Embleya scabrispora: one gene and its partner. The protein of the gene in region 1 binds, or shares a complex with, the protein of each later gene. Links are inferred from orthologs where the notes say so. Each region holds a gene or a part of one and is shown on either strand. Other genes may lie near its edges.

Region 1 (5,443 bases):
CGGCCGGCTCGACGCTCAACCCGTCGCCGTTGGCGCGGCCGATCAGCCAGGCGAGCAGCGACTGGCGGCGGCCCGAGACGACCGCGGCGGGGGCCACGCCCTCCGGACCGATCAGCAGCTCGCGGTGGGTGATGTCGTCGCGCAGCAGCAGCGGCGGGCAGTCCGGCCGGCCGCGGAAGGACGCCGCCACCTCGTTCAGCTCGCGGTCGGCGTACTCGGTCGGCCAGTGCGCCGGCGTCCAGCCCGCGTCCAGGTCGACGTGGTGGATGTACAGCTCGCGCAGCCGCTTGCCGGGCAGCGTCGTCGCGGCGATCTCGCCGGCGTTGCGCGCGGTCACCTTGGCGCCCCACGCGGTCGGCGTCATCGCCGTGAACGCCCGGTCGAACCGGCCCGCGGCGTCGTACAGGTCGGTGAGCTGCTCCTGCGGCGGCCGGCCGGCGCCCTCCTCGATGGCCCGGTCGCGGGCGTCGCCCGGCGGGTACATCGGCGTGGGTATCCCGGTGCGCGCCCAGTTCAGCAGGTTGGTCAGGGCGTCCGCGTTGCGGGCCAGATGGGTCAGCACATGGCCTCGGCTCCACCCGGGCAGCAGCGACGGGCCGGCCAGGTGCTCGGCCGACAGTCGTTCCGCGCTCGCCAGGACCTGAGCGGTCGCCTCGTTGATCTCCGCGAGCAGTGCGGCCGGCTCGAACCCGTCCGTGGTCACGTTTACCTCCCCCGGATCGCCCTCCGCCGCGCGTTCGCGGAACGAGACGGGTCCCGATGCGACGGAGGTCTGTGGTGTTGCAGCTTAGTGCGGCGCACAGGCCCGGGCGCCCGGGCGGGGGCTTCACACGATCGGGTGAAGAACGACCCGAAGAAGTTTTGTTCGAATGAATGTGCGATAGCCTGGCGTCTCAAAGGGGAACAAACACCTGCCCGCGGCTGCTTACGATGGCGCGAGGACGTAACGATCCGGGGCCGCAGAACGTCACCACCGGCGTGACCTCGACTGCGGCCGCCCCGGGTCCGCATCCTCGATCCGCACTGTCGACGCGTACTGATCAGCCTCTGATCAGCTTCCGATCAGCTCGACACCATTCAGCCGCAGCGGCATGTCGTCGAAGGGTTTCGATTCTCAAGTGGCCGACCGTCTCATCGTCCGTGGCGCGCGCGAGCACAACCTCAAGGACGTCTCCCTCGACCTTCCGCGCGACTCACTCATCGTCTTCACCGGCCTGTCCGGGTCCGGCAAGTCCTCCCTCGCGTTCGACACGATCTTCGCGGAGGGACAGCGCCGCTACGTCGAGTCGCTGTCGTCCTACGCGCGCCAGTTCCTCGGGCAGATGGACAAGCCCGACGTCGACTTCATCGAGGGCCTGTCGCCCGCGGTCTCGATCGACCAGAAGTCGACGAACCGCAACCCCCGCTCCACGGTCGGCACCATCACCGAGGTCTACGACTACCTGCGCCTGCTCTACGCCCGGATCGGCCACCCGCACTGTCCCGAGTGCTCCCGGCCGATCGCCCGGCAGAGCCCGCAGCAGGTGGTGGACCGGGTCCTGGAGCTGGAGGAGGGCACCCGCTTCCAGGTGCTCTCGCCGATCGTGCGCGAGCGCAAGGGCGAGTTCGTCGACCTGTTCGCCGAGCTCCAGTCCAAGGGGTACAGCCGGGCCCGGGTGGACGGCACCGTGATCCAGCTCACCGACCCGCCGAAGCTGAAGAAGCAGGAGAAGCACACGATCGAGGTGGTCATCGACCGCCTCACCGTGAAGTCCTCCGCCAAGCGCCGGTTGACCGACTCGGTGGAGACCGCGCTCGGGCTCGGCTCCGGCATGGTCATCCTGGACTTCGTCGACCTGCCCGAGGACGACGCGCACCGCGAGCGCATGTTCTCCGAGCACCTCTATTGCCCCTACGACGACCTGTCGTTCGAGGAGCTGGAACCGCGCTCGTTCTCGTTCAACTCGCCGTTCGGCGCCTGCCCCGACTGCACCGGCATCGGCACCCGCATGGAGGTCGACCCCGAGCTGGTGGTGCCCGACGGGCAGAAGTCGCTCGACGAGGGCGCGCTCGCGCCGTGGAACGTCGGACACGCGTCGGAATACTTCGGCCGGCTGGTCTCCTCGCTCGCCGAGGAGATGGGCTTCCGGACCGACATCCCCTGGGACGGGCTGCCGCAGCGGGCCAAGAAGGCGCTGCTCAACGGCCACAAGACGCAGATCCACGTCAAGTACCGCAACCGCTACGGGCGCGAGCGCTCCTACTACACCTCGTTCGAGGGCGCGCTGCCCTACATCGTGCGCCGGCACTCCGAGGCGGAGACCGACGTCAGTCGCGAGCGCTTCGAGGGCTTCATGCGCGAGGTGCCGTGTGCCACCTGCCACGGGGCCCGGCTCAAGCCGATCGTGCTCGCGGTGACCATCGCCGACAAGTCCATCGCCGACGTGGCGGGCATGTCGATCAGCGACTGCGCCGAGTTCCTGGGCCGGATCAAGCTCGTGGCGCGGGAGAAGAAGATCGCCGAGCGGGTGCTCAAGGAGGTCAACGAGCGGCTGCGCTTCCTGATCGACGTCGGCCTGGAATACCTCTCGCTGAGCCGCCCCGCGGCCACCCTGTCCGGCGGCGAGGCGCAGCGCATCCGGCTCGCCACCCAGATCGGCTCCGGTCTGGTCGGCGTGCTCTACGTGCTCGACGAGCCCTCCATCGGCTTGCACCAGCGCGACAACCACCGGCTGATCGAGACCCTGGTCCGGCTGCGCGACATGGGCAACACGCTGATCGTGGTCGAGCACGACGAGGACACCATCCGGGTCGCCGACTGGGTCGTCGACATCGGCCCCGGCGCCGGCGAGCACGGCGGCGAGGTGGTGCACTCGGGCACCTACAAGGACCTGCTCAAGAACAAGCGTTCGGCCACCGGCGACTACCTCTCCGGCCGCAGGTCGATCCCCACCCCGACCGAGCGCCGGGTGCCGGACAAGAAGCGCCGACTGGTGGTGCACGGCGCCCGGGAGAACAACCTGCGCGACGTCGCCGTGGGCTTCCCCCTCGGCGTGCTCACCGCGGTCACCGGCGTCTCCGGCTCGGGCAAGTCGACCCTGGTCAACGACATCCTGTACACGCACCTGGCGCGCGAGCTCAACGGCGCGCGCAGCGTGCCGGGCCGGCACACCCGGATCACCGGGACCGACCTGGTGGACAAGGTCGTGCACGTCGACCAGGGGCCGATCGGGCGCACCCCGCGCTCCAACCCGGCCACCTACACCGGCGTGTTCGACCACATGCGCAAGCTGTTCGCGGAGACCACCGAGGCCAAGGTGCGCGGCTACCTCCCGGGCCGGTTCTCGTTCAACGTCAAGGGTGGTCGCTGCGAGAACTGCGCGGGCGACGGCACGATCAAGATCGAGATGAACTTCCTCCCCGACGTATACGTGCCGTGCGAGGTCTGCCACGGCGCGCGCTACAACCGGGAGACCCTGGAGGTGCACTTCAAGGGCAAGAACATCTCCGAGGTGCTGGACATGCCGATCGAGGAGGCACTGGCCTTCTTCGAGGCGGTCCCCGCGATCGCCCGGCACCTGCGCACGCTCAACGACGTCGGCCTCGGCTACGTGCGCCTGGGCCAGCCCGCCACCACGCTCTCCGGCGGCGAGGCACAGCGGGTCAAGCTGGCCTCCGAACTGCAGCGCCGCTCCAGCGGCAAGACGGTCTACGTCCTCGACGAGCCGACCACCGGTCTGCACTTCGAGGACATCAGCCGGCTGCTCGGCGTGCTGACCAGCCTGGTCGACAAGGGCAACACGGTGATCGTGATCGAGCACAACCTCGACGTGATCAAGACCGCCGACTGGGTCGTCGACCTCGGCCCCGAGGGCGGCAGCGGCGGCGGGCTGGTCATCGCCGAGGGCACCCCCGAGGAGGTCGCCGAGGTGGCGGGCAGCCACACCGGCAAGTTCCTCCAGGACGTGCTGCACGACCGACGCTGACGCGAGTGCCGCAGCGGCCGGGTGCGAGGATTGACCGGCCTCACGGTGGCGCGGCCCGGGTCGGGCCGCGCCACCGGCGTCACCCGTTCACAAGGAGATCCCGCATGACCGCGCAGCACCAAGCCCGGCCCGAGCACCCGTCCGACACCGCGGGCGAGGCCGGACCGGATCGGCGCACGCTGCTGCGCGGCGCCGCGGTGGTGGGCGCTGTCGGCGTCGCCGGGGTGGCCGTGACCGCCTGCACGACGGAGAACCAGCCCGCGACGCCGCACGAGAAGAAACTGCTCGACGGGCCGGTCACGGTGGGCCGGTCCGACGACGTGGCGGTCGGCAAGGGCAAGGTCTACACCGACACCTCGATCGTGGTGACCCAGCCGGCCAAGGACGATTACAAGGCGTTCGACGCCCGTTGTCCGCACCAGGGGTGTCTGGTCACCAAGGTCGACCAGGGTGTCATCCAGTGCCAGTGCCACGGCAGCCAGTTCTCGATGAACGACGGTTCGGTCGTGCGCCGACCCGCCAAACGCGGTCTCACACCGCTGCCGGTCACCGTCGCGAACGGCGAGATCGTGGTGGGTTGACCGCGAAAATCTGTTGGAGCCAGCACATAGGGTGGAGAAATGGACCCGTCGTCGTACCGGCCCGCGCCCGGCCAGATCCCGACGTCGCCCGGTGTGTACCGGTTCAGCGACGAGCACGGGCGCGTGGTCTACGTCGGCAAGGCGAAGAACCTGCGCGCCCGGCTCTCGTCCTACTTCCAGGACCTGGCCAACCTGCACCCGCGCACCCAGACCATGGTCACCACCGCCGCCTCGGTGGACTGGACCGTGGTCGGCACCGAGGTCGAGGCACTCCAGCTCGAATACTCCTGGATCAAGGAGTTCGACCCCCGCTTCAACGTCAAGTACCGCGACGACAAGAGCTATCCCTCGCTCGCGGTGACGTTGAACGAGGAGTTCCCGCGCGCCCAAGTGATGCGCGGTCCGCACCGCAAGGGGGTGCGCTACTTCGGGCCGTACGGGCACGCGTGGGCCATCCGCGAGACGCTCGACCTGCTGCTTCGGGTCTTCCCGGTACGCACCTGCTCGGCCGGGGTGTTCAAGAACGCCCGCCAGGTGGGCCGGCCGTGCCTGCTCGGCTACATCGGCAAGTGCGCGGCGCCGTGCACCGGCAAGATCTCCGCCGAGGACCACCGCGCGCTGGCCGAGGACTTCTGCGAGTTCATGGCCGGCCGCACCGGGCCCTACGTCAAGCGCGTCGAGCGCGAGATGAAGCAGGCCGCGCAGGCGATGGAATACGAGAAGGCGGCCCGGCTGCGCGACGACCTGGCCGCGCTCACCCGCGCCCTGGAGAAGAACGCGATCGTCTTCGGCGACGGCACCGACGCCGACGTGATCGCCCTCGCCGAGGACGAACTCGAGGTCGCCGTCCAGATCTTCCACGTGCGCGGCGGTCGGGTGCGCGGCCAGCGCGGCTGG
Region 2 (6,194 bases), 2.7 Mb from region 1 along the record:
GGATCACCGTGACCACCGGGCCGAAGAACTCCTCGCGCGCGATGGTCATCTCGTTGCTCGCGTCCGCGAACAGCGTCGGCGCCACGTAGAAGCCCTTCGCGAAGTCGGGCCGCTCGCCGCCGACCACCAGGCGGGCGCCCTCCTCGCGGCCCTTGGCGATCAGCGCCTCCACCCGGCCGCGCTGCACCGCGGAGATGACCGGGGTGACCTGCGTCGCGGGATCCAGCGGGCTGCCCACCTTCAGCCCGTTCGCGTGCTCCGCGAGCCGCTCCACGAGCCGGTCGTAGATGCCGCGCTGGGCGATCACCCGGGTCGGCGCGGTGCAGATCTGGCCCGCGTAGAAGCTCCACACCGTGCCGATGCCGTGCACCGCCGCGTCCACATCGGCGTCGTCGAGCACGATGCACGCGCCCTTGCCGCCCAACTCCATCAGCTGACGCTTGAAGGTACGGCCGGCCACCTCGGCGATCCGCGCGCCGATCGCGGTCGAGCCGGTGAAGCTGATCATGTCCACGTGCGGCGAGGCCACCGTCGCCTCGGACACGTCCACCCCCGAGCCGGTGACCACGTTCAGCACACCCGCCGGCAGCCCGGCCTCGGCCAGCGCCTCGGCCATCCGGTACACCGCCAGCGGGTCCTGCGGCGCGGGCTTGACCACGACCGTGTTGCCCATCGCCAGCGCCGGCGCGACCTTGCCCGCGGTGTTCGCCAGCGGGTTGTTGTACGAGGTGATGCAGGTGACCACGCCGACCGGCTGGCGCACCTCCACGGCGCCGAAGATGCCCGCCCGGCTCAGCGCGGTCTCGGGGGTCGGCTGCGGGGCGAGCGGGAACTCGGTCGGCTCGAGCGCGCCCTTGGCGTAGCGCTTGAACCGGGAGTACGTGGTGCCCAGCTGCATCATGCCCGCGACCGAGAGCGTGGCGCCGGTCTCGGTGGAGGCCAGCGGGACCACCTCGCCGCCCATCTTCAGGAACAGGTCCGCGGCCCGGTCCAGGATCCGGGAGCGCTCCTCGGGGGTGGTCCGCGACCAGGTGCCGAACGCCTCGGCCGCCGCCGCGGTCGCCGCGGTCGCCTGCGCCGGCGACGCCTCGGGCGCCAGGCCCACGACCTCCTCGGTGGCCGGGTTGATCACCTCGTAGTGACCGCGCTCCGGCTCGACCCATTCGCCGCCGATGTAGAGCTTTTGCTGCGCGCTGCTCATCGTGTCCGTCGTCTCCCCTGGTCCAGCCGCTGCCCGGACTCCCGACGGCCGCCCGCCGGAAATCCGACGACCCGTCAGATTCCTGTTCGCAGGCCATTGGACCCCCTATCGGTCACATTGCCAAGGGGGAGGGACGGGCGGTACTGGTCACAGTCACACGTTGCCATCGCGGGCGGTACCGACCCCTTCGGGCGTAGGGTTGTCGGGGAACCCCGGTCCTTTTCCAAGGTCGGGGCCGTTCGCGTTGCGGAGGATCCAACCGGCCCATGAGCCTGACCGGTCTGCTAGACATCGTCGTCCAGGACCCCGCCGTCGCCGAGGCGGTGCGGGCCGCGTCCGAGGGCCGCGGTACCGCCCTCGACCTCGTCGGACCACCGGCGCTGCGCCCCTTCGTGGTGGCCGCCGTCGCCGCCCGCGCGGATCGACCCGTACTCGCGGTCACCGCCACCACCCGAGAGTGCGAGGACCTCGTCGCGGCCCTGGGGTCGCTGCTGCCCGAGGACTCCGTCGTGGAATACCCCTCGTGGGAGACGCTGCCGCACGAGCGGCTGTCCCCGCGCTCGGACACCGTCGGCCGCCGGCTCGCGGTGCTGCGCCGGCTCGCCCACCCGACCTCGGGCGAGCGCGCCGACGCCGGCACCGGCACCCTCAAGGTCGTCGTCGCGCCCATCCGCAGTGTGCTCCAGCCGCAGGTCAAGGGCCTGGGCGAGCTGGAGCCCGTGGCCCTGGTGGCCGGGCAGGAGATCGATCTCGACACCGTGGTCGAGCGCCTGGCCGCGGCCGCCTACGCGCGCGTCGACCTGGTGGAGAAGCGTGGCGAGTTCGCCGTACGCGGCGGCATCCTCGACGTGTTCCCGCCGACCGAGGAGCACCCGCTCCGGGTCGAGTTCTGGGGCGACCAGGTCGAGGAGATCCGCTGGTTCAAGGTCGCCGACCAGCGCTCCCTGGAGACGGCCGAACACGGCCTGTGGGCTCCGCCGTGCCGAGAGCTGCTGCTCACCGACGAGGTGCGCGAGCGGGCCCGCGAGCTGTTGGTGGAGCATCCGGGGCTGGTCGAGATGCTCGGCAAGATCGCCGAGGGCATCGCCGTGGAGGGCATGGAGTCGCTCGCCCCCGCGCTGGTGGACGACATGGAGCTGCTGCTCGACGTGCTGCCCGCGGGCAGTCACGTGCTGGTCTGCGACCCCGAGCGGGTCCGCACCCGCTCCGCCGACCTGGTGGCCACCAGTCGCGAGTTCCTGGACGCGTCCTGGGCCGCGGCGGCGGGCGGCGGGGAGAGCCCGATCGACCTGGGCGCCGCGTCCCTGTGGAGCCTGGCCGACGTGCGCGAGCACGCCGCCGGGATCGGCGTGCCGTGGTGGTCGCTCAGCCCGTTCGGGACCGACGCCGACGACTCCGGCACCGAGATCGGCGCGGTCGAGGTCGAGGCCTACCGCGGCGACGCGCAGCGGGTGCTGGCCGAGATCAAGGGCCGACTCGCCGACGACTGGCGCGTGGTGTTGGTCACCGAGGGCCACGGACCGGCCGCGCGCTTCGTCGAGACGCTGTCCGGCGAGGGGGTGCCGGCCCGGCTCGACGCGGACCTCGCCGAGGTGCCGGAGACGGGCGTGGTGCACGTGACCACCGGCTGCATCGGACACGGCTTCGGCTCCGAATCGCTGCGCACCCTGGTGCTGACCGAGGAGGACGTCTCCGGGCAGCGCACCTCGACCAAGGACATGCGCCGGCTGCCCAGCCGGCGGCGCAACATGGTCGACCCGCTTCAGCTCAAGCCCGGCGACTTCGTGGTGCACGAGTCGCACGGCGTGGGGCGCTACGTGGAGATGGTCCAGCGCACGGTGCAGGGCGCGCAGCGCGAGTACCTGGTCCTGGAGTACGCCCCCGCCAAGCGCGGCCAACCGGGCGACCGCCTGTTCGTGCCCACCGACCAGTTGGAGCAGGTCACCAAGTACGTCGGCGGCGAGAGCCCGTCGCTGCACCGCCTCGGCGGCGCCGACTGGGCCAAGACCAAGGCCAAGGCGAAGAAGGCGATCAAGGAGATCGCGGGCGACCTGATCAAGCTCTACTCGGCCCGGATGGCCGCGCCCGGACACGCCTTCGGCCCGGACACCCCGTGGCAGCGCGAGTTGGAGGACGCCTTCCCCTACGTCGAGACGCCCGACCAGCTCTCCTCGATCGAGGAGGTCAAGGGCGACATGGAGAAGCCGATCCCGATGGACCGGCTGATCTGCGGCGACGTCGGCTACGGCAAGACCGAGATCGCGGTGCGCGCGGCGTTCAAGGCGGTCCAGGACGGCAAGCAGGTGGCCGTCCTGGTGCCCACCACGCTGCTCGTCCAGCAACACTTCTCCACCTTCTCCGAGCGCTACGCGCAGTTCCCGGTGGTGGTGAAGTCGCTGTCCCGGTTCCAGACCGAGACCGAGGCCAAGGCGGTGTTGGAGGGCCTGCGCGAGGGCTCGATCGACATCGTGATCGGCACCCACCGGCTGTTCTCGGCCGAGACGAGGTTCAAGGACCTGGGCCTGGTCATCGTCGACGAGGAACAGCGCTTCGGCGTCGAGCACAAGGAGCAGTTGAAGAAGCTGCGCGCCAACGTCGACGTGCTGACCATGTCGGCGACGCCGATTCCGCGCACCCTGGAGATGGCGGTCACCGGCATCCGCGAGATGTCCACGATCACCACGCCGCCCGAGGAGCGGCACCCGGTGCTCACCTTCGTGGGGCCGTACGAGGAGAAGCAGATGGGCGCCGCGATCCGGCGCGAACTGCTGCGCGAGGGGCAGGTCTTCTACATCCACAACCGGGTCGAGTCGATCGACCGCGCGGCGGGCCGGATCCGCGAACTGGTGCCCGAGGCCCGGGTGGCCATCGCCCACGGCCAGATGCACGAGAACGCGCTGGAGAAGGTGGTGGTGGACTTCTGGGAGAAGGAGTTCGACGTCCTGGTCTGCACCACGATCGTCGAGTCCGGCATCGACATCTCCAACGCCAACACGCTGATCGTGGAGCGGGCCGACAACTTCGGGCTGTCCCAACTGCACCAGTTGCGCGGCCGGGTGGGCCGGGGCCGCGAGCGGGCCTACGCGTACTTCCTGTACCCGCCGGAGAAGCCGCTGACCGAGACCGCGCACGAGCGCCTGGCCACCATCGCCCAGCACACCGAGATGGGCGCGGGCATGTTCGTGGCGATGAAGGACCTGGAGATCCGCGGCGCGGGCAACCTGCTCGGCGGCGAACAGTCCGGGCACATCGCGGGCGTCGGGTTCGACCTGTACGTGCGCATGGTGGGCGAGGCGGTCAACCAGTACAAGGAACTCGCGGCGGGCGGCGACGGCGCGGAGGAGGTCCCGGAGATCCGGGTCGAACTGCCGATCGACGCGCACGTCCCGCACGACTACGTGCCCGGCGAGCGGCTGCGCCTGGAGGCCTACCGGCGCATCGCGGCGATCACCTGCGAGGCGGACATCGACGCGGTGCGGGCCGAACTGGTGGACCGCTACGGGCCGTTGCCGCAGCCGGTGGAGAACCTGCTGGAGGTGGCCCGGTTCCGGGCGCACGTACGCACCGCCGGGATCGCCGACGTCACGCTCCAGGGCAACTTCGTCCGGTTCGGCCCGGTCGAACTGCGCGAGTCGCAGCAGTTGCGGCTCCAGCGGCTCTACCCGAAGACGCTGGTCAAGGCGGCGACCCAGCAGATCCTGGTGCCCAAGCCGATGACCGCCCGGATCGGCGGGCAACCGCTGCGTGACGGGGCGCTGTTGACCTGGGCGCGGGATCTGGTGGACGCGATCCTGCTGGAGCCGATCGCGGCGGCGAAGAAGTAGGCCCGAGCCGGCTCCCCGGCCGGCGGACCGGCGCGTCGTCGCCGGTCCGGCAGCCGCGGCCGGTGGCCGGCCGCCGCGGATGATCTTGGCGAATGTGCGGACTTCGGGCGTGCCCACCCGTATCTTTGATCGTTGGTCATGGGTCGCACATCCGCCGTGGCCGACAGTCGTACCGCCGTACAGCGCCATCGAGCATCGGGAGTTCGTGTGAGTCGCACGTCGCGTTCCGTCCCTGTCGATTCCGCGCACCGCCGGCGGCGGGCCGCGTCCCGGGCCCGGGTGGCCGCGGTGGGGCTGGTGCTGGTCACCGGCTTCGCGCTCTCCGGCTGCTCGGAATCCAAGGCGGGCGCGGCCGCCATGGTCGGCGGGGAGCGCATCGAGATCTCCACCCTCAACGCCAAGGTCGACAAGCTGGAGCAGGCGTTCTCCCGGCAGAACCTGCCGCTCAACGGCACCAGCGCCCAACTGGAGGCCAACCAGGCCGAGTTGGTCCAGCTGATCTCGCGTCGGGTGATCGCCGAGGCGGCCGAGCGCAACCACGTCGGTCTGAACGCGACCCAGGTGCTCCAGGCCCGCCGCACGCTGGAGGCCCGGCTCGGCGGCCCACAGAACCTGGAGGCCCGCCTGGTGCGGATCGGCGTGCTGCCCGCCGAGGTGGACGACTTCGTCCGGACCGAGGCGCTGAAGGCGGAGATCGCCCGGGTGCGCCACATCGACCTGGGCACCGCCGACGGCCAGGCGCAGCTGGACGCCTACCTGGGCGACGTGGCGACCTCGATGAAGATCAAGGTGAACCCGAGGTACGGCACCTGGGACTCGGCGAAGCTGACCACCACCGCCGCGTCCTACTCGTGGCTGGCCCCGGGCACGCAGCCGGCGGCCGGTTCCGCCGACGCCCCGCCCGGGGCGGCGAGCGGCACCTGAGCCGGACCGTAGGCTGGCCGGGTGAGTGATTCGCCTACCGCCGCGCCGCCCGCCCGCCTCGTCCTGCTCGCCGGCACCCACCGGGTCGCCCCCGGCCTGCTGAGCTGGCCCGCGTGGCGCACGCTGCGCGAGGCGGCCGGCACGCCGACCGGGTGTGTGCTGACCGCCGACGCCGACCACCCCCAACTGCCGTATCTGCGCGAGGCGGGCGTCGAGGTCGACATCGCCGACCTCGACGCGGGCCC

The links. The genes of interacting proteins can lie anywhere in the genome.
Region 2: the proteins of uvrA (region 1) and mfd are in contact, whole or in part, in a crystal structure (PDB 4DFC), measured with the Escherichia coli proteins. The link is inferred for Embleya scabrispora from one-to-one orthologs.

The regions. Positions count from the first base shown.
Region 1 is NZ_MWQN01000001.1:5,121,315-5,126,757, forward strand. The notes cover bases 765-4,165. They hold uvrA (excinuclease ABC subunit UvrA), read left to right. Parts: upstream 765-1,118; coding sequence 1,119-3,965; downstream 3,966-4,165. Other genes in these bases: B4N89_RS22715 (Rieske (2Fe-2S) protein), read left to right, coding at 4,070-4,165. In the rest of the region: B4N89_RS22705 (maleylpyruvate isomerase family mycothiol-dependent enzyme), read right to left, coding at 1-703; more of B4N89_RS22715, read left to right, coding at 4,166-4,546; excinuclease ABC subunit UvrC, read left to right, coding at 4,586-5,443. UniProt on the Escherichia coli protein: The UvrABC repair system catalyzes the recognition and processing of DNA lesions. UvrA is an ATPase and a DNA-binding protein. A damage recognition complex composed of 2 UvrA and 2 UvrB subunits scans DNA for abnormalities.
Region 2 is NZ_MWQN01000001.1:2,428,952-2,435,145, reverse strand. Bases 1,074-5,225 are described here. They hold mfd (transcription-repair coupling factor), read left to right. Parts: upstream 1,074-1,467; coding sequence 1,468-5,025; downstream 5,026-5,225. Other genes in these bases: B4N89_RS10550 (aldehyde dehydrogenase family protein), read right to left, coding at 1,074-1,201. In the rest of the region: more of B4N89_RS10550, read right to left, coding at 1-1,073; B4N89_RS10540 (SurA N-terminal domain-containing protein), read left to right, coding at 5,233-5,949; B4N89_RS10535 (MazG family protein), read left to right, coding at 5,971-6,194. UniProt on the Escherichia coli protein: Couples transcription and DNA repair by recognizing RNA polymerase (RNAP) stalled at DNA lesions. Mediates ATP-dependent release of RNAP and its truncated transcript from the DNA, and recruitment of nucleotide excision repair machinery to the damaged site.